Regions from separate parts of the Tindallia texcoconensis genome, predicted to be linked through region 1. Evidence: riboswitches for the same ligand, from Rfam matches in the RefSeq annotation. Region 1 holds a riboswitch; each other region holds the start of a gene.

Region 1 (4,214 bases):
TTAGAACACTTGTATCGCCTGTGTATCGATGTTGTCCGGGAAATCACCACGAGCCGAGCCACTGGTTTTGGGCTCTACGATTCTACTGAAAAATCCATGAAAATAAAGAGTTTTCTTTCTTTAGATCACCAAGCATGCCATGCCTGCTCTTTTTCCGTGCATTCTGAATCAATACCTGGAGATCAGCGAATTTTTCATATAGATAAAGATCGAAAACTGCTAGAAAAAATATTTGTAAACCCTGAAGACCTCAAAGCATTAAATGTTGTCTATTTGTTTTTATTAGCTGATGAAACACTCTTAGGCTTTTTGAGTATTGGCGAGGCTGCTTCTGACAAAGAGTATGACGCCAGAACTTTAGAACAAATCGAAAGCGTTACAAAAGGAATCTATATCGCTATCCAAAACGCACTTCACATTCAAACCATCCACCTCCAAAAAGAGGAAATTGCCTCTCAATTAGATGCCATTAAACGTTTCAACCGCATGATGAAAAATGTTAACTCTTGCAATAGTCTAGATGAGTTGATAGAAATCACTTTACAAACCTTAGAATTTGGGTTCGGAATCAGCAAAGCCCTCTTTGTCCTAGGAAATCAACACCACCATAGCATTTGCAACGCTGGATATTCCCAGGAATCTACCCTTCAGTTATCAAGGCTATTTTGGGAGCGAAATCACAATGAATTTTTCTTTCAACAAGGAGAAGATGCTGCCAACCCTTATGTGCTTGTCTCTGACCAAACCCAACATAATGGTTTGATTATCGCCCCTATTGAAGTCGATTTAATATCTTCTGATGCTTCGCCACTGGGTTTTTTAGTCATCACTGGATTACCAGGAGCTGTCGATGAACAAACACTCCTAATTATTCAAACCTTCGCTAATACTATAGCCCCTATTTGCAAACACTTAAAGGAAAAATCAGATGACCAAACCCGCAAAACCGAAGATCAAGCAGTTGTTTTTTGGGAAATAATGGAAAATCATTTTTCAAACCAAGCAAATGATTTAACAACCCTTCAAATTTTCTATAAAAAATGGTTCAAAAAACCTTTTGATTCTATTGATCACCCTTTGTTACATGAATATCCTGAAGCCTTTTTCTTCGATAACTTAATCGTAGTAATAGAACGTGCTCCCGACACAGTATCTAGGCAAGATTTTGATGGCCACTTTTATCCCCGTTCCGCAGAAGAAGCAACTCAAATACTTCGTGGTGTTTTTTAGAAATATGATCGGTTTTCTAAATAATGGTAGTCAGGGTTGACATCCAGGCGTAGGTGAGGTACATTATTTCTATGTAATTTCATTCATCTTACCTGGTGCCTCTGTATCATTGGAGGATAATAGGGAATGGAGTGAAAAACTCCAACGGTCCCGCCACTGTAACCGAGGAATTAATCCGTATTAGCCCACTGCTTTCATAGGCCTGTGCCTTCAGAAAAGCGGGAAGGGACGGAAGCGTAAAGATCCGGAAGTCAGGAGACCTGCCAGATAAGCCATTTACCCACCATAGGGATTTTTATGTGGATCATGGTAACATCCTCAGCATTTTTGTGCTGAGGTTTTTTTATATTTAAATAGAATCACCCCTACCAAAACCAATTAATCAGGAGGAATGAATTAATGGAGACCTTACAAAACACAATTGCACACATTACAGATCTCGATTCAACATCTATGAAAGAATGCCAAGAAAAACTGGATAATTTAACCAAGCCACCAGGGAGTCTTGGCGTACTTGAAAAATTAGCTGTTCAATTAGCCGGCATCAGCGGAAATTCAGAACCTACCCTTGGCCCTAAAACCATTGTAGTGATGGCTGGAGATCATGGCGTTGTAGCCGAAGGAATAAGCGCCTTTCCACAAGAAGTAACTCCTCAAATGGTCGTAAATTTTTTGAACCAAGGAGCCGCTATTAACGTATTATGCAACCATGCTGGTGCAAATGTCTTGGTAGTAGATGTTGGGATCAATGCCCACCTTGAACATCCTGGGCTAATCTCTAAAAAAGTAATGATGGGCACCGAAAACATTGCCAAAGGACCAGCTATGAGCCGTGATCAAGCTATAAAAGCACTAGAAGTAGGCATCCACATCGCTGGTGAAGAAGTTGCAAAAGGCACCACCATCTTAGGAACCGGTGAGATGGGCATCGGAAATACAACTCCTAGCAGTGCTATTTTAGCAGCCTGCAGCAACATGCCTCTTAATACCCTAGTAGGACGTGGCAGTGGTATCCATGACGATGCACTGGTCAACAAAATCCGTGTTATTGCTCAAGCCTTGGAAATAAATAAACCAAATGTTAACGATGGTATTGATTTAGTAGCAAAAGTTGGCGGACTTGATATTGCAGCTATGGCTGGATTAATCCTAGGCGCCGCTGCCCATAATGTTCCCGTAGTCATAGATGGCTTCATCTCCAGTGCAGCTGCCCTTGTGGCAAGTCGCATTAGCCCAATGTGTGTTCCCTACATGATTGCTTCTCATTCTTCTGTGGAACCTGGTCATCAGCACGCTTTAAAACTACTGGGTCTCAAACCCATGCTAAATATGGATATGCGATTAGGAGAAGGTACCGGTGCCGCTTTAGCTCTTCCTCTTGTTGAAGCTTCTACAAAGATTCTTCATGAAATGGCTACCTTTGCAGACGCAGGTGTTTCGACATGTTCTTAACTGAACGACTAGAAGCATCTAACCTCAGTATTATTTAGCATAAATATTTCTTTATAAGGCCGTTGGAACCCACGACTCCATCGGCTTTATAAGTATTCTCTCCACCTCTACCAGAAGACACTGCGCCATTTTTCTCGCCCTATCTTACTCTATCTTTTGAACATAAAATCTTGCATCTTTTTCAAAACTATATCGTTCCCCATCAATGACTAGCAAATAAAGCGTATCACCCTGTATGCTGTAATGCATCACATTTGAATAAATTTCCTGTGTTTGTCTTTTGGGGTGATGTAACACCACTTGCTCTTTGGATCGAAACAGTACATAATCCTTATAAGAACTAGCATGCTTAACAATATCAAAATTCATTATCCATTCAAATAGCATTTCTTCATCATTAAAAACATACAGATTATAATCATAATCATAAAAAAAATTATATCCCCTTATAGATGTACCCAAATTTATCATGCTGCTATTCGGATTATTTAATATGGATCCTCTCGGAAAATCAGATCCTTCTACTTTGTTTACCAGTTGATAGTCCTCTAAACCAAACTGTATAATAGAATCTTCTGAAATAATATACAGAAAATTATTTTGCTTGAAAACCGAGTAAATCTCATTTTCTGTCTTAAAAAGAATCTCGTCATTTCCGTATACATGATATTCATGTTCATCTTCAACAATATAATAGACTGTATCGTTGATCTTTGCATAGTGATATGCATAATTACTTAATCCTAGTTTCTTCTCATTCTCCATGTTTCCAGACTCCAGATTCAGCCAACCAATATAGGCATGCGGCCTATCATGATCCATGCCATATCTATATCCTGCTAATACCCGATTATCTTCTAATGTGTCTGGCAACATTCCCAAGATTCCTTGATATACTTCATCAATCTCCCCTTGAACCAAGTCCACTTTATTAATTTTATTTCGATACTCTGTATAATAATAAGCATGGTTGTCCTTCACCAAGAAAAACTTAGCAAACCTCATATCATCAGATGTAGAAAGAATCTCTTTATCATTCCCTTCTATGCTTATATGGTAAAAAACATCTCCTCCACCATTACGACCATATGCATAAACCCTGTCGCCCCACATAAAATACCAGTTAGTTGTTTGATAATAACTCGAACTCGGTCTTGCAATTGACTCCAGTGGACTACCTCCTTCTTGAATACTAACCCACCATATCACCAGACTTATGATCCCTATAAAACACATATACCGAGGATGCCTTGTGCTTATTCTAATCATCAAAAATGTAATTGCCACAAAAACAAGACCAGAAATCCCTATGGCTATTGGTAAAAGCAAGTACATGATCCAAACAATCATATCTAGGGGAGGTAAAGAGAAATCCGTTCCTGAAGGTTTCAAAACTCGATATAAACTAATTACAATGAAGGATACAGCTATCAAACATACCACTAAATACATCACACTACTTTTACTTGTAATAGCCTCAAGATCCTCCTTGAAAACCTTTTCAACGATGTACTTAAAAACAATGGTCATGA
Region 2 (4,214 bases), 1.4 Mb from region 1:
AGGATTCAATTGGCAAAGGCCATTGCAGAAGAAATAGCGGCGGTGTATCCTAAAACGGAAAAACTATTTTTAGAATATTGGACGCAAATAGATGCTCAAAAGCAAGGGGCGGAGTATCATCAAAATGATTACGCTAAAGCCATGGAGAGATTGATTGAGTTTTTGCCTTTGAAGCCAATACGCTTGCCCTTAATAGACTTGGCTCAAGGGGCAGCAGAATGGATTTGTCAGGCAGCGTACTCTCAGGAGCGTTTTATGGCGACGATGATTTTTATTCAGCAATCATACCGGGATGTGTTTCTTCCTCACTGTAAACACCCTTTGGTGCGTCGTGCCATAGAATTGTATCTAGATGAACAGTTTGATGTGGAAACTGTGCAGGATCTTGCGGATCATCTCTATGTAAATCGAAGTTATTTAAGCAAAACCTTTATTGCGGAGAGTCAGACGGACTTAACGAGGTATATGATGCGTACTAAGATGTACGGTGCCCGATTATTATTATTAGACCCTAGGTTAAGCGTTTATGACGTGATGGAGTACCTTCGATATACGGATTATGGACACTTTAGAAAAATCTTTAAAAAATATACTGGCATTACTCCCAGTGAATATGTGGCTACTTTTCGAGAACGATTTTCCGTAGAAGTAGCACAAAAATAAATCCGCCGGCGGGAAGCATTTCCTTGCAGGCGGATTTTATTCTGGGTGTAGGGGGCTGAGGACCGTTTTTTAATTGGCTCTTCTGGAGGCGAAAAGAACGCCTGCTAAATTATCCTTAAGATAAACAGGAGTGGCATAAACAACAATGGATTCTCCTGATTCTTTGCTAACTAAAACATCTGAAACATTAGGCTCTCCAGCCAAGGCATTTTGGAAATACTGGCGGTCTGCTACATCGAATGCGGTTCCCTGTTGATCCAGGGCAAGGGCTTGTCCCTTCAAGTCAGCAAATCGAAAGCCGATGTATCCAGCTTTTTGAGCTTCTGCTTCAAAGAAAGCCATTTTCTCTTCGTGTGGAACCTGATCATCCAACACAATTGGATGTACAGATACAGCATTTAAATAAACTAGTTCTGCGGCATCGAAGGAAGAAATAGGAACTCGCTGTGTTTCATTGGAAACCGTGGCTTGACCATGGGCCTGACTAGTAAGGTTTACGTTAAGGGTTTCACCGATGGATGCACCCAGGCTGGTGGTTGTCATGATGACAGCCAACCCTAAAATAGCAGCAGTGGATAGTAAAGTTGATTTTGTGTTCATTAATTTCATTGAAAACACTCCTTTTCGAATTAGATTCATGGTAAACAGTAGGGGATTCGTCGGATTCACCTCATTTCGGATCTATTGTTATTTCCGAGAGTTTGATTTTCCTAACCGCTAAGGTGACGTGAAACGTCTTTATTGGCGGCCTCATACCACTTATGATTCTACAGGTTTAAAAAAGTTTTACCATGGGTTTTTGTTGGGGCTCATAGAGGGTTTTGTTGGCAGTGAACCAGGACCTTACGCCCCATTGGGTTGACATAGAAAAACTTTAGTGTCATAATCATTATGAAGTAAGTATCCAAAATAATTTCATAGATCCATTCAGGTGCCCGTAAGGGAGAATAGGGAAATCGGTGAGAGTCCGATGCGATCCCGTCACTGTAAGCAGGAACCAACCTCGCAATACCACTGGCCTTAAGCCGGGAAGGAGAGGAAGGTGAGGACTGCAAGCCAGGAGACCTGCCTGAATGCTGATGCGTTACCCTTCGAGTGAAAGGGCTGGTCGCGATCCATGCACTTGCTTTCTATTTAGTGTGAGACAAGTGTTTTTGTGTGGACAATTCCGGTACTTCATGGCGAAGTCCGGAATTATTTTTTGAAAAAAAGGAGTTTAATACCCATGGGCGGCCACCACTCTTCAGCATCAAGGTTTAAAAAAGAAGATTTTAATGCAGCAAAAAACCTATGGAATCCACGTACCAAGTTGATAGCTGGTTTGATTTATGTATTTGGAGTGATTAGTTTAGGCGATGTAGGACTTCTAGTGGTAGCTTTGGTTTTTGCAGCTTTTTATGCACTCTGGGCTGGACTTTCTGGCCTTCAGTTGCTAAAAAAATTATCCGTGCTCATGCCTTTTTTGGCGCTGATGAGCCTTCCTCTTATTTTTAGTGGAGGAATTCCTCCGGCAGCGGATCGGATTGAATTTGCGGCTCTGATTGTGCTGAAAGCATTAACCGCCATGACCTTCACCCTATCAGTTTTCATCAATCAGCCTATCGAAGAAATGCTAGAAGCTATGGAACACCTTAAAATGCCAAAAGTGATTACCACCACCATTTATCTGGCTTATCGGTATGGATTTCTCTTTATTCAGGATGTGCAGACAACCATGAGAGCTCTGAAATCCAGACTATTTCAAGCCCAAGCCAGCCGATACTCCCTTGGTATCTATGGAGAAGTATTTGGGGGATTGTTCATTAAATCCATTAATCGTTCAGAAACAGTGTATCGAGCCATGGTATCTCGGAGTTTTCAAGGGCAAATTCCCATTGGGAAGCCACGAAACATCACGGCTGCGGACTGGATACGGGCTAGCATTCCTATTGTATTCATGATCGCATTAATCAGTATAGACCAGGGGGTGCTTTTATGTTTGCCATAGAAACCGTTGGCTTAAGCTATGTTTATCCAGATAAAACACCAGCCTTTCAGGATATTAATTTGCAGATCAAAGAGAAGAAAAAAACTGCTATCCTAGGGGTGAATGGCAGCGGAAAAACCACCCTTATTTACCATTTGAACGGTGTTATTCCAGCCCAACAAGGACACGTAATCCTCCAAGGAGTATCTGTTGAAAAGAAGCATATGCAAGAAGTACGAAAAAAAGTGGGATTGCTTTTTGATAATCCAGATGATCAGCTTTTCTCTACGACCATCTTAAATGATATCGCCTTTGGACCTAGAAACTTAAAATTGGATGCAGAAACAGTTCATCAAAGAGCCATGGAATCTATGAGTCGAGTGGGTATCGAAGACCTAGCAGAAAGACCACCCTATAGCTTGAGTCTGGGTCAAAAAAAGCGGGCCGCCATTGCTGGTTTATTAGCAATGAAACCAGAAATACTGGCTTTTGATGAACCTTTTTCCGGCTTGGATCCTGAAGCAGCGGTTCACTTTAGAGAGATCTTAGATCAATTGGTGCAAGAGGGTGCTACCTTGGTATACAGCACCCACGATGTGGATGTGGCCTATGGATGGGCAGATGAAGTGGTGATTATGAAAAGTGGAAACATACTAGATTGTGGAGGATATGATTTGCTGCGGAATGAAGCGGTTCTCCAGGAAGCTTCTTTGCCTATGCCAACCTTAGCAAAACTATTTGGGCATTGGGAGAAACCACCACGAACCGTGGAAGAAGCACAAAAACGCTTTGTGCTTTAAAGAGATGTTGAGCATGGAAAATGCTTAATATAAACTAAAAAAAGAAAGAGGAGGATGTAGGATGAAAGGAACAAAGAAAAGTATCTTTATAGGGGTTGTTTTATTCGTAGGGCTCCTTATGTTTACAGGTTGCTCTGGAGAGACAGAAGCAACAACAGTGGAAGAACCAGTAGTAGAGGTGGAGCAAGAAGTGGTTGAAGGCATTAATGTTTTTGAAATTATTGATCGAAGAGAAGATGCAGTTGTTGCAGACATGCACGACGACCATTGGCATGGAAGTCTTCCTGAAATCCCACTAGGAGAAAACATTTCTCTAGGCGCTTATATTGAAGAAAATGGGGAAGAAGAAGTTTTGGATGGAGAGCATCATGCATTAGGCGTTGCACTGGCAGAAGGTGCCGAAGAAGGGATTGTAAGCATTGACCTTCATGGCGACCATGCTCATATTACTGGAGAACAAGAAGGTACTACTCAGGTAGTATTCCAGTTTATCCACGATGGAGAGATAGAATTTGTTACGCCTGCAATAGAAGTACACGTGCAATAGAAAGGTATAGAGACAGAAAGAGGTTGATGAAATGCATATTTCTGATGGAGTCTTAAATACACCTGTGGCGGTAGGAACTACCGCCATTACGGCGATTACCCTGGCCTATGCGGTGAAGGGAATGAAAGAGGAAGAAATACCGAAAACCAGCTTGATGGCCGGCGCTTTTTTTGCCGTAGCGCTGATCAGTATTCCTATTGGTCCCTCTACCATTCACCCGCTTTTTTCTGGCCTGATG
Region 3 (4,214 bases), 1.3 Mb from region 1:
CGCGGCCAGTTATATGTTGATCGAAACCGTAATTTTGAAGCACTAGATCAGTGGTTAAAAGACAAGGATCACTATGATGAGGTTACGGTAGTTCCAGAAGATATAGCCCAAGTATCTGTACGGATGGTGGAGTCGGAAAATGAAATGGAAGTCATAGAGCGAAATGGGTTTATAGAAATAGGAGATGGGATTTCCACCAAGGATGTAGAGGAAATTGAAGCAAGCTTAAATCGCTCTTCATCTTTCTGGAGAGCCCGTGAATATTATCCTGTGTATGTAGTTGGTTTTTTTGATGAATTTGACAATCAATTATTTATAAGAGCCTTTGAACCAGGTCAACTACCAGAATTTATTTATATGCAGTAAAAAAATCCTGAAGATCAGGATTCAATCATGATCTTCAGGATTTCTACATCGGTTTCTTTCATTCCAATTTTGGCCATTCGGCAAACACTGCGAATGGTTTCTTCAATATCTTCTTTAAGGAGGCCATCACCGGCTTCAAAGTACTGATCTTTTTCAGCCAAGCGGAATGATAATATAGCTGCATCGACAGAACAAGCAATTTTAGCGGCACAAGAAGCTTTGGCACCATCGCAGACAATACCAGAGGTATTCGCCAGCGTATTTGCAATAGATCTTGTTATTACAGGAAAGGGAGCTTGGTGTAAATAGGCAATGGCAGCCGTTGCACCGCAGGAAGCACTGACAGCACCGCAGAAAGCAGATAACTTTCCAATACCTGTTTTGATATGAATCGAAATAAGGTTGCTTAGAGCTAATGCTCGATACAAGACTTCCTCCGAAACATCTAGATATTCGGCAAAAACAATAACCGGCAAAGAAACCGTTAAGCCTTGATTCCCGCTACCAGAGTTGATAACTACAGGCTTGGAACAGCCGCTCATCCGAGCATCAGATCCAGAGGCAGCATAGGCTTTAGCCTTATTATCTACGGCATCACCATAGAGTTCCAGCAGTGTTTTTCCCACGTTGGCTCCATAGGGGTTTGCAAGTCCATCTTCAGCGATGGCACGGTTCATGGTTACTTGATCTTCTAAAACAGGTTTTAATGTTCCAGCATCTACGGTTTGAATATAATCGTAAATCCCTTGGATGCTTAAAAAGCTTCTGTCCACTTGTTGTTGGGTGGCATGTACATCAATCGTGGATTCCTTTTCAATAATTTGTTTGTTTTTAGTGATTTCAATAATACCCGTATGGCAATCTTTTAAAGTAACGCTGGCTTCATCATTGGCAGCCTTAACAAACACTTTAATATAAAGACCTTCTACTCCTTCTGCTAATGTGACTTGGCAAATTTTCTGTTCCAAGAATTCTTTTGTTTTGAGAATATGTTCCTCCGTAACAGCCGTTAACACTTCTAATTTCCTGGAAGAATCTCCTCCGACGGCTCCAAGAATAGCACTAGCTTCAATGCCTTTCATGCCTGGAGTCATAGGAACCGTAACTCCTTTTACATTTTTGATCACATTTCCGCTGGATTCAATCTGGATGGACTCGGGCATTTGCCCCAGCACTTCTCTGGCTTTAGCGGCGGCATAAGCAATAGCAATAGGTTCTGTACATCCAAGGGCTGGCACTAATTCTTCCTTTAAAACTTCGATATATACATCCTTCAATGGGATAACCACCTTTCCGTTAGGGTTCTTCCTTCTATTCTTATACAAATAAAGGAGCCTGTCAATAAATAGAAGCAAACTCATGTACTACAAGGTGCTTCTTCGCCATAGACCATTGAAAAACCTCCAAGAATCAGTAGGGTCTAGGGGATGATAGCCATAGAATTAGAGGCATCTAGATACTAATCCCAGGGAAAACAAAAGCAAATGAGAGGATGAGGGAGATAAAAAGGAACTAAGAGGATATAGCTTGAATTGGGTATAAAGATATGCTATGCTTATGTTGATAGAATTGAATATTATTTTATGGTGTCTGTTTGATTACGAGAACAGATTAAAAGGGAAGATGGGTGTAATGCCCACGCGGTCCCGCCACTGTAATGCTGAGCCACCAATCATATCCACTGTTGATGAACAACAATGGGAAGGAGATTGGTATGCAATGAAGCTAAGCCAGGAGACCTGCCATAGAATACTCTGGATTTCTCACGGGAGATGGGAAGGAGACTGAGTGGATACAGAAAGTTCCTAAATATCTGTATGCTCTGAATGCAATCATTCCGATAAAACTTCTCCCTGAATTCCTGGAGAAGTTTTTTTATGCCAATAGACATGAAAGCCACAGTAGGAGGGATAAAGGATGAGGATTTATACACGGAGCGGAGACGGCGGAGAAACGAGTTTGTGGGATGGGCAACGAGTGACAAAAGATGAAAGTCGAGTAGAGTGTTATGGAACGGTGGATGAGTTAAACAGCTTTATCGGCGTGGCTAGGGCAACTATTGAGAATCAGGCAGTAAAAGAAGTTTTGGAAGAGATTCAAAAGGAACTTTTCGTGGCAGGTGGAGAGCTTGCTACTCGGGACCCAGAAAAGCTTCGAGAACAGATCACAGAAGAACATATCAAGAAGCAAGAAGGGTTTATCGATGCATATATGGAGAAACTGGAAAAGCCCTTAGGTTTTGTAGTGCCTGGGAACAATCTCTCTTCAGCCAATTTGCATGCGGCAAGAACCATTTGTCGTCGCCTGGAACGAAGAATCATATGGCTTATGCGAGAAGAAGAGGTGAGTGAGTGCTTGTTGCGATATTTTAATCGTTTATCCGACACTTTGTTTGCACTGGCTGTGGCGGAAGAAAATCGTTAATGGTGGGGAAACGTCCCATGGATAAAACATACCAAAAGGAGGAAGCGATATGTTAGCGGAAAGAAAGATGGGAATAGAGGAGTTGTCACAAAGAGAACGAAAGCTGCTGAAAATGATTCGTGAGACAAGGCATGGAGAAATGCGTTTGGTGTTCCAAGACGGACAGGTAGTTCGTGTTGAAGAATGGAAAGAGTCGATAAAACTGTAAACGTGATCAATTAAATAGTGTGAGAACTGACTGGAAAACCAGAGGTCCTTTAAGAGCAAGTCTTAGGGATTTCTGGTTTTTGTTTTTGGAGAAAATAGGCAAAGAAAGGAGGTTGAAAGATGAATATTCATGAATATCAGGCAAAAACTTTATTAAAGCAGTATGGGATACCCGTTCCCAAGGGGTTTGTTGCCGGAACTTTAGAAGAGGTGGAAAAAGCAGGCTGGAGCATAGAAACAGACAAAGCTGTTGTCAAAGCACAAATACATGCTAGAGGCAGAGGAAAAGCTGGCGGGGTAAAAATGGTCAGTAATTTGGCGGATTTGAAAACTGAAGCCGCACATCTTTTGGGAAAAACTTTGGTGACCCACCAAACGGGTCCAGAAGGTCGAGTAGTAAAAAAACTGCTGATTGAAGAAAGCTGCGAAATATGGAAAGAGTACTATATAGCCATTACGCTGGATCCTGAAGCTGCAAGGGTGATGATAATTGCTTCAGAACAAGATGATGCCCATATCAAGAGCTTTGCAGCGGAAAATCCTGATAGAATCCATAAGGAAATCATCGATCCTGTAACAGGACTGGCGGAATTTCAGGCACATCGAATCTGCCATGGGATTCAAATACCACCAGAGCAACTTCGAGATACCGTAGACCTAATGAAAAATCTGTATCGATGCTTTATCGAACAAGATGGCTCTATGGCAGAAATTAATCCATTAGTCATTTCGAAAAGTGGAGAGGTACAGGCCTTAGATGCAAAACTTAGTTTTGATGACAATGCTCTTTTTCGTCAGCCTCACCTAAGGAAATATTTGGATCTCAATGAAGAAGAAGAAAAAGAAGTGGAAGCGGCATCTCATGGATTGGCATATGCTTCTTTGGAGGGCAATATTGGCTGTATGGTTAATGGAGCAGGTTTAGCCATGGCCACGATGGATATCATCAAGCATTATGGTGGCCATCCTGGGAATTTTCTGGATATAGGAAGTGGAGCCACAGAAGAAACAGTTAAAGCAGCTTTCAAAATCCTTATGTCAGATTCAAAGGTATCAGGAATTTTGGTCAATATATTTGGAGGCATTATAAAATGTGATGTGATTGCCAAAGGCCTTCTTAATGCAGTAAAAGACATAGAGCTTCAAGTGCCTATAGTCCTTCGCTTGGAAGGAACGAATGTAGAGGAAGGTCTTAAAATTCTCAAATCCTCTAACTT
Region 4 (4,214 bases), 710 kb from region 1:
AGAACAGACTCGGCCACCTTTGGATTATGGATAAAAGAAAAAAAGAGTATTGTGAATACGGCTAAAGATATTTATGACAATTTTTCGTATGAAGAATTGGTAGCCTACAACACAGAAAACCCTTATTTGAATATCAATAATGAAGACCCGAGTATTTCTCAACTATATATTGGATTAGCCGATGGCCATTTTATTACAGGTGGCCAATGGATTCCGCCGGATGATTACGATCCCAGAACCAGAACTTGGTATCTAGAAGCACAGGAAGCTGGCAAAACCATTGTTTCCAGTGTGTATGTAGATCGGGAAACAGGAGAAATGTTGGTGACCATCAGTTCCCCCCTATACCTTCGGGAAGGGTTTATTGGAGTGATATCAGCGGATGTGTTTTTAGAAAGCATTCGAGGGTTTCTAATGGCAGAAATGGAAAAACGAAATAGTTATTCTATGTTGGTGGATGAAGATGGGACCATGATGATTCATACCCATCGACCTAATCTAGAAGGGCAAAATATTTATACGGATTTAGGCTCTTCATTGTTTAAGGATTATTTTAATGAAGCGAAGCAAAGCCAGGATATTGTTCGAATGGCCTATGCCTATGAAGGGGAAGACATCCTTGGAATTGTTCAGAAGGCAGATGGGCGAAATTGGTATTTGGCTGTGGCCAGAGTCGATGATGTCACCCTATGGAACGCACAACTGGGGTATCCGTGGATTTTCTTTGTAAATGCCCTGATGCTCACCATCATTGTTGTTTTAATGGGGATGATTCTTAAAGCAAGGTCGGAATTGCATAGCATGAATGCACTTTTAACGAAAGAAAATGAGAAAGACTTTTTAACAGGCATCTATAATAGACGCTACCTCAATCTATACTTAGAAAGTGTATGGCGGCAACAGCGAGTGGAGGCGTTAAGCATCTTGATATTAGACGTGGATTTTTTTAAGAATTACAACGACACCTATGGACATATCCAAGGCGATGAAGTCTTGAAAAACTTGACGAAGTGCATCAATAACCTGGTAAGAAAAAAGGATGTTTTTGCTCGATTTGGGGGAGAAGAATTTGCTTTAGTGCTGGAAGATGTTGAAGGACCAGAGGTGGAAAAGATAACGCAAAAAAGCATAGATGCTGTATATCATTTGGCCATGGAGCATGAGACATCTCCGTTTAAACGGGTCACTATTAGTATAGGAGTCGTTACGGTTGCTCCAGGAAAAAAGATAAGCGTCAGAGAGGCCATTGAATATGCAGATGAGGCCTTGTATGAAGCCAAGGAATCAGGAAGAAATAAAGTAGTTTTTCATGAAGGACATAGGTAAGAAAGGACAGGGGGGACGGACTTTTTTCCTGTTCTTTCTGGTGTTTCTTCCAGCGACTGCAAAGTGAGGCCTCCAATAATCAGAAAAGAACAAGAATAGAGGCAGTCGGAAAAAAATCCTTTATAAGCCTTGATTATTCACTTGAACAACGTCAAATCACGGTCTGCTTTTAGTCCGTGAATTTCTGGAAAAACTGGGCCTTCGTAAAATACTCGAAACAATTACTGGGCAATACCGTAGATTTCGGAGGAGAAGGACGAGTTGCCCCTGTCCCCACTGAGCCCCAGCCCCCTGAGCCCCCTGGATGATCGACTTCGTTAAAGATAAGAAATAGCTTGTTTTCATAATCTTCCTATGATAGGATGAATAGATAAATAAACTATAAATCCTTAAGGTGCCTCTTAAAAGGAGGAGAATAGGAAAGACCGGTTATAGTCCGGCGCGGACCCACCACTGTAAGCGAAGACGAATCCCTAAGATGCCACTGAAGAAATTTGGGAAGGCTGGGAGGAGGAAGAAACGCAAGCCAGGAGACCTGCCTTAAATGAAAACATGCGTAAAGCGACAAGGGGAAAGTAGGTAAAGAGAACTAAGATGGGAAGTCTCTTAATAATTAAGGGGCTTTTTTTAATGCCCTAAAAAAGGAGAATGAAAATGAAGAAAAAATGGCTGTCTCTGTTACTAATGATGGGAATCCTGCTTTTTATAGGGTGCGGAAAAGGAGAAGTTCAAACGGACTCCAAAGAAACAATAACGGATTATCAACCGGTGACGATCCAAAATTTTAATAGAACCTTAAGCATTACCGAAGTGCCAGAGCGAATTGTCAGTATGAATGTTCATACAACCGAAATATTATTTACCTTAGGCTTGGGAGACCGTATTGTAGGAACGGCTTTTAACAACGCTGAAATCCTGCCGGAATTCAAGGATGATTTTGACCGTATCCCTGTGTTAGCCGAAAGATATCCCTCTATGGAAGTTTTGCTAGGCGCTGAGCCAGACTTTGTATATGGGCGTGACAGTGCCTTTGGTGCAAATGGAACAGCTTCTGTGAACGAAATGGAAACCTATGGAATTCATGCCTATGCGGTAAAAGGAACCTTGGTAAATGGAGCAACCATGGATGATGTCTATGAAGACTTTCTGAACTTGGGCAGGATTTTTGATGTGGAAGAAAAAGCAATTGCTATTGTCAGTGAAATGCAACAGGAGATGAAAACGATTCAGCAACAATTGGGAGAAATAGAAGAACCGGTGAAAGTTCTTGTTTTTGATATGGGTGGAGACGCGGTATTTACGGCGGGACAATCCCTGCAAACAACCCTGATTGAAATGGCTGGTGGTAAAAATATTTTTGATGACATTGCCAATAACTGGGGAAGTGTTAATTGGGAAGAAGTCGTAGACCGCAATCCAGAAGTTATTGTGATCAATGACTATGGAGATGAAACGGCAGAAGAGAAAATCGATGAACTGCTTACTAACCCCTTTATGCAGGAGGTGGATGCTGTGAAAAACCAACGTTTTGTCATCCTGCCACTTCCCGGTGTTTTTGAGGGTCCGCGCAATGTAGATGCCCTTCGGATATTAGCTGAAGGGTTCTATCCAGAACAGTTTTAAAGGGAGCTGTCTAGATGAAAAAATCGATTTCGATGCCAAAATTATCGATATTGTTTTTGGTCTTATTGGTGGGTTCTGTTACCTTGGCTGTAGCTATTGGACCCGTCTCTATTGGGTTTCGAACCGTGTGGGAAATTGCCTTTAGTCAGTTCGCGGTGTTGGAACCATTGCTGGAAGAAGACTGGACAACAGCGCAAAAACACATTGTATGGGATATTCGGTTTCCGAGAGTTCTTCTGGCAGCCATCGTTGGTGCCGGACTGTCGCTGTCAGGAGTTACAATGCAGGCGCTTCTGAGAAATTCGTTGGCAGATCCCTATATTTTAGGCGTGTCTTCCGGAGCCTCCGTTGGCGCAACCTTAGTGATTGTATTAGGATTCTTCCGGTTTTTCGGACAAATGGCGATTTCTTTTGCTGCCTTTGCAGGAGCCCTTGCGGCGGTTCTGTTTATTTTTATGCTGGCGCAAGTAAAAGGAAAAGTATTGCCTGTTCGGCTTATCTTGTCTGGAATAGCTCTTTCGGCCATGTTAAATGCACTAACGAATATTATTATTATGACAGCGCCAAGAGAAGAAGGAATTCGCAATGCGCTCTTTTGGATGATGGGAAGTTTAGGTGGTACTAAATGGTCTCATTTATGGATTCCTTTGATAGCCGTTATCGGTACTTTTCTTTTTCTTTTTTACCAATCCAGAATGCTTAATATTTTGTTAATGGGTGAAGAAACAGCTATCACTCTTGGAGTGAATACCCATCAACTTAGCAAAATGCTATTAGTGGTGACGGCTCTGACAACAGGAATTATGGTGGCAGTTAGTGGTGCTATAGGGTTTGTAGGGTTAATGGTGCCTCATGTAACCCGTTTCTTAGTGGGAGCAGATCATAAAAAAGTACTTCCTTTATCGGCATTGTTAGGTGCTGTGTTTCTTATATGGGCAGATGTGCTGGCTAGAACCTTGTTTGCGCCGGAAGAAATGCCTATAGGAACCATTACGGCCTTATTTGGAGGGCCATTTTTTATCTGGCTGCTTAGAAAGAATGACTACTCCTTTGGAGGTGGCTCGAAATGATGGTTTCTGTAAAAGACCTGTCACTATCAATCGATGGATCGCCAATTATTGAAGACATCAGTTTTGCAGTAGAAAACAAAGAAATTATCGGGATCGTTGGTCCAAACGGGAGCGGAAAATCCACCTTATTAAAAACCATTTATAAAACACTGCGTCCAGATAAAGGAACTATTTTGATGGATCATCAGGATATCA

The links. A riboswitch is a leader RNA that binds a small molecule or an ion and turns the genes downstream of it on or off. The one in region 1 is predicted to bind cobalamin.
Region 2: it holds a riboswitch for cobalamin, as region 1 does, so the genes downstream of both, cbiQ (cobalt ECF transporter T component CbiQ) here and cobT (nicotinate-nucleotide--dimethylbenzimidazole phosphoribosyltransferase) in region 1, are expected to answer to the same signal.
Region 3: it holds a riboswitch for cobalamin, as region 1 does, so the genes downstream of both, ACZ47N_RS08630 (cob(I)yrinic acid a,c-diamide adenosyltransferase) here and cobT (nicotinate-nucleotide--dimethylbenzimidazole phosphoribosyltransferase) in region 1, are expected to answer to the same signal.
Region 4: it holds a riboswitch for cobalamin, as region 1 does, so the genes downstream of both, ACZ47N_RS06010 (ABC transporter substrate-binding protein) here and cobT (nicotinate-nucleotide--dimethylbenzimidazole phosphoribosyltransferase) in region 1, are expected to answer to the same signal.

What each region holds. Positions count from the first base shown of each region.
Region 1 covers NZ_AP042431.1:590,738-594,951, forward strand. Annotated here, with positions in the region: gene ACZ47N_RS02820 (hypothetical protein) at 1-1,230, shown strand, start outside; cobalamin riboswitch at 1,307-1,512, shown strand; gene cobT (nicotinate-nucleotide--dimethylbenzimidazole phosphoribosyltransferase) at 1,630-2,682, shown strand; gene ACZ47N_RS02830 (hypothetical protein) at 2,827-4,214, opposite strand, start outside.
Region 2 covers NZ_AP042431.1:1,990,209-1,994,422, forward strand. Annotated here, with positions in the region: gene ACZ47N_RS08900 (helix-turn-helix transcriptional regulator) at 1-663, shown strand, start outside; gene ACZ47N_RS08905 (PDC sensor domain-containing protein) at 733-1,272, opposite strand; cobalamin riboswitch at 1,576-1,750, shown strand; gene cbiQ (cobalt ECF transporter T component CbiQ) at 1,889-2,650, shown strand; gene ACZ47N_RS08915 (energy-coupling factor ABC transporter ATP-binding protein) at 2,638-3,429, shown strand; gene ACZ47N_RS08920 (hypothetical protein) at 3,491-3,976, shown strand; gene ACZ47N_RS08925 (CbiM family transporter) at 4,008-4,214, shown strand, end outside.
Region 3 covers NZ_AP042431.1:1,912,743-1,916,956, forward strand. Annotated here, with positions in the region: gene ACZ47N_RS08620 (DUF6449 domain-containing protein) at 1-366, shown strand, start outside; gene ACZ47N_RS08625 (L-cysteine desulfidase family protein) at 381-1,643, opposite strand; cobalamin riboswitch at 1,934-2,127, shown strand; gene ACZ47N_RS08630 (cob(I)yrinic acid a,c-diamide adenosyltransferase) at 2,284-2,790, shown strand; gene ACZ47N_RS08635 (DUF2292 domain-containing protein) at 2,840-2,998, shown strand; gene sucC (ADP-forming succinate--CoA ligase subunit beta) at 3,118-4,214, shown strand, end outside.
Region 4 covers NZ_AP042431.1:1,304,298-1,308,511, reverse strand. Annotated here, with positions in the region: gene ACZ47N_RS06015 (sensor domain-containing diguanylate cyclase) at 1-1,326, shown strand, start outside; cobalamin riboswitch at 1,702-1,883, shown strand; gene ACZ47N_RS06010 (ABC transporter substrate-binding protein) at 1,981-2,949, shown strand; gene ACZ47N_RS06005 (FecCD family ABC transporter permease) at 2,964-4,019, shown strand; gene ACZ47N_RS06000 (ABC transporter ATP-binding protein) at 4,016-4,214, shown strand, end outside.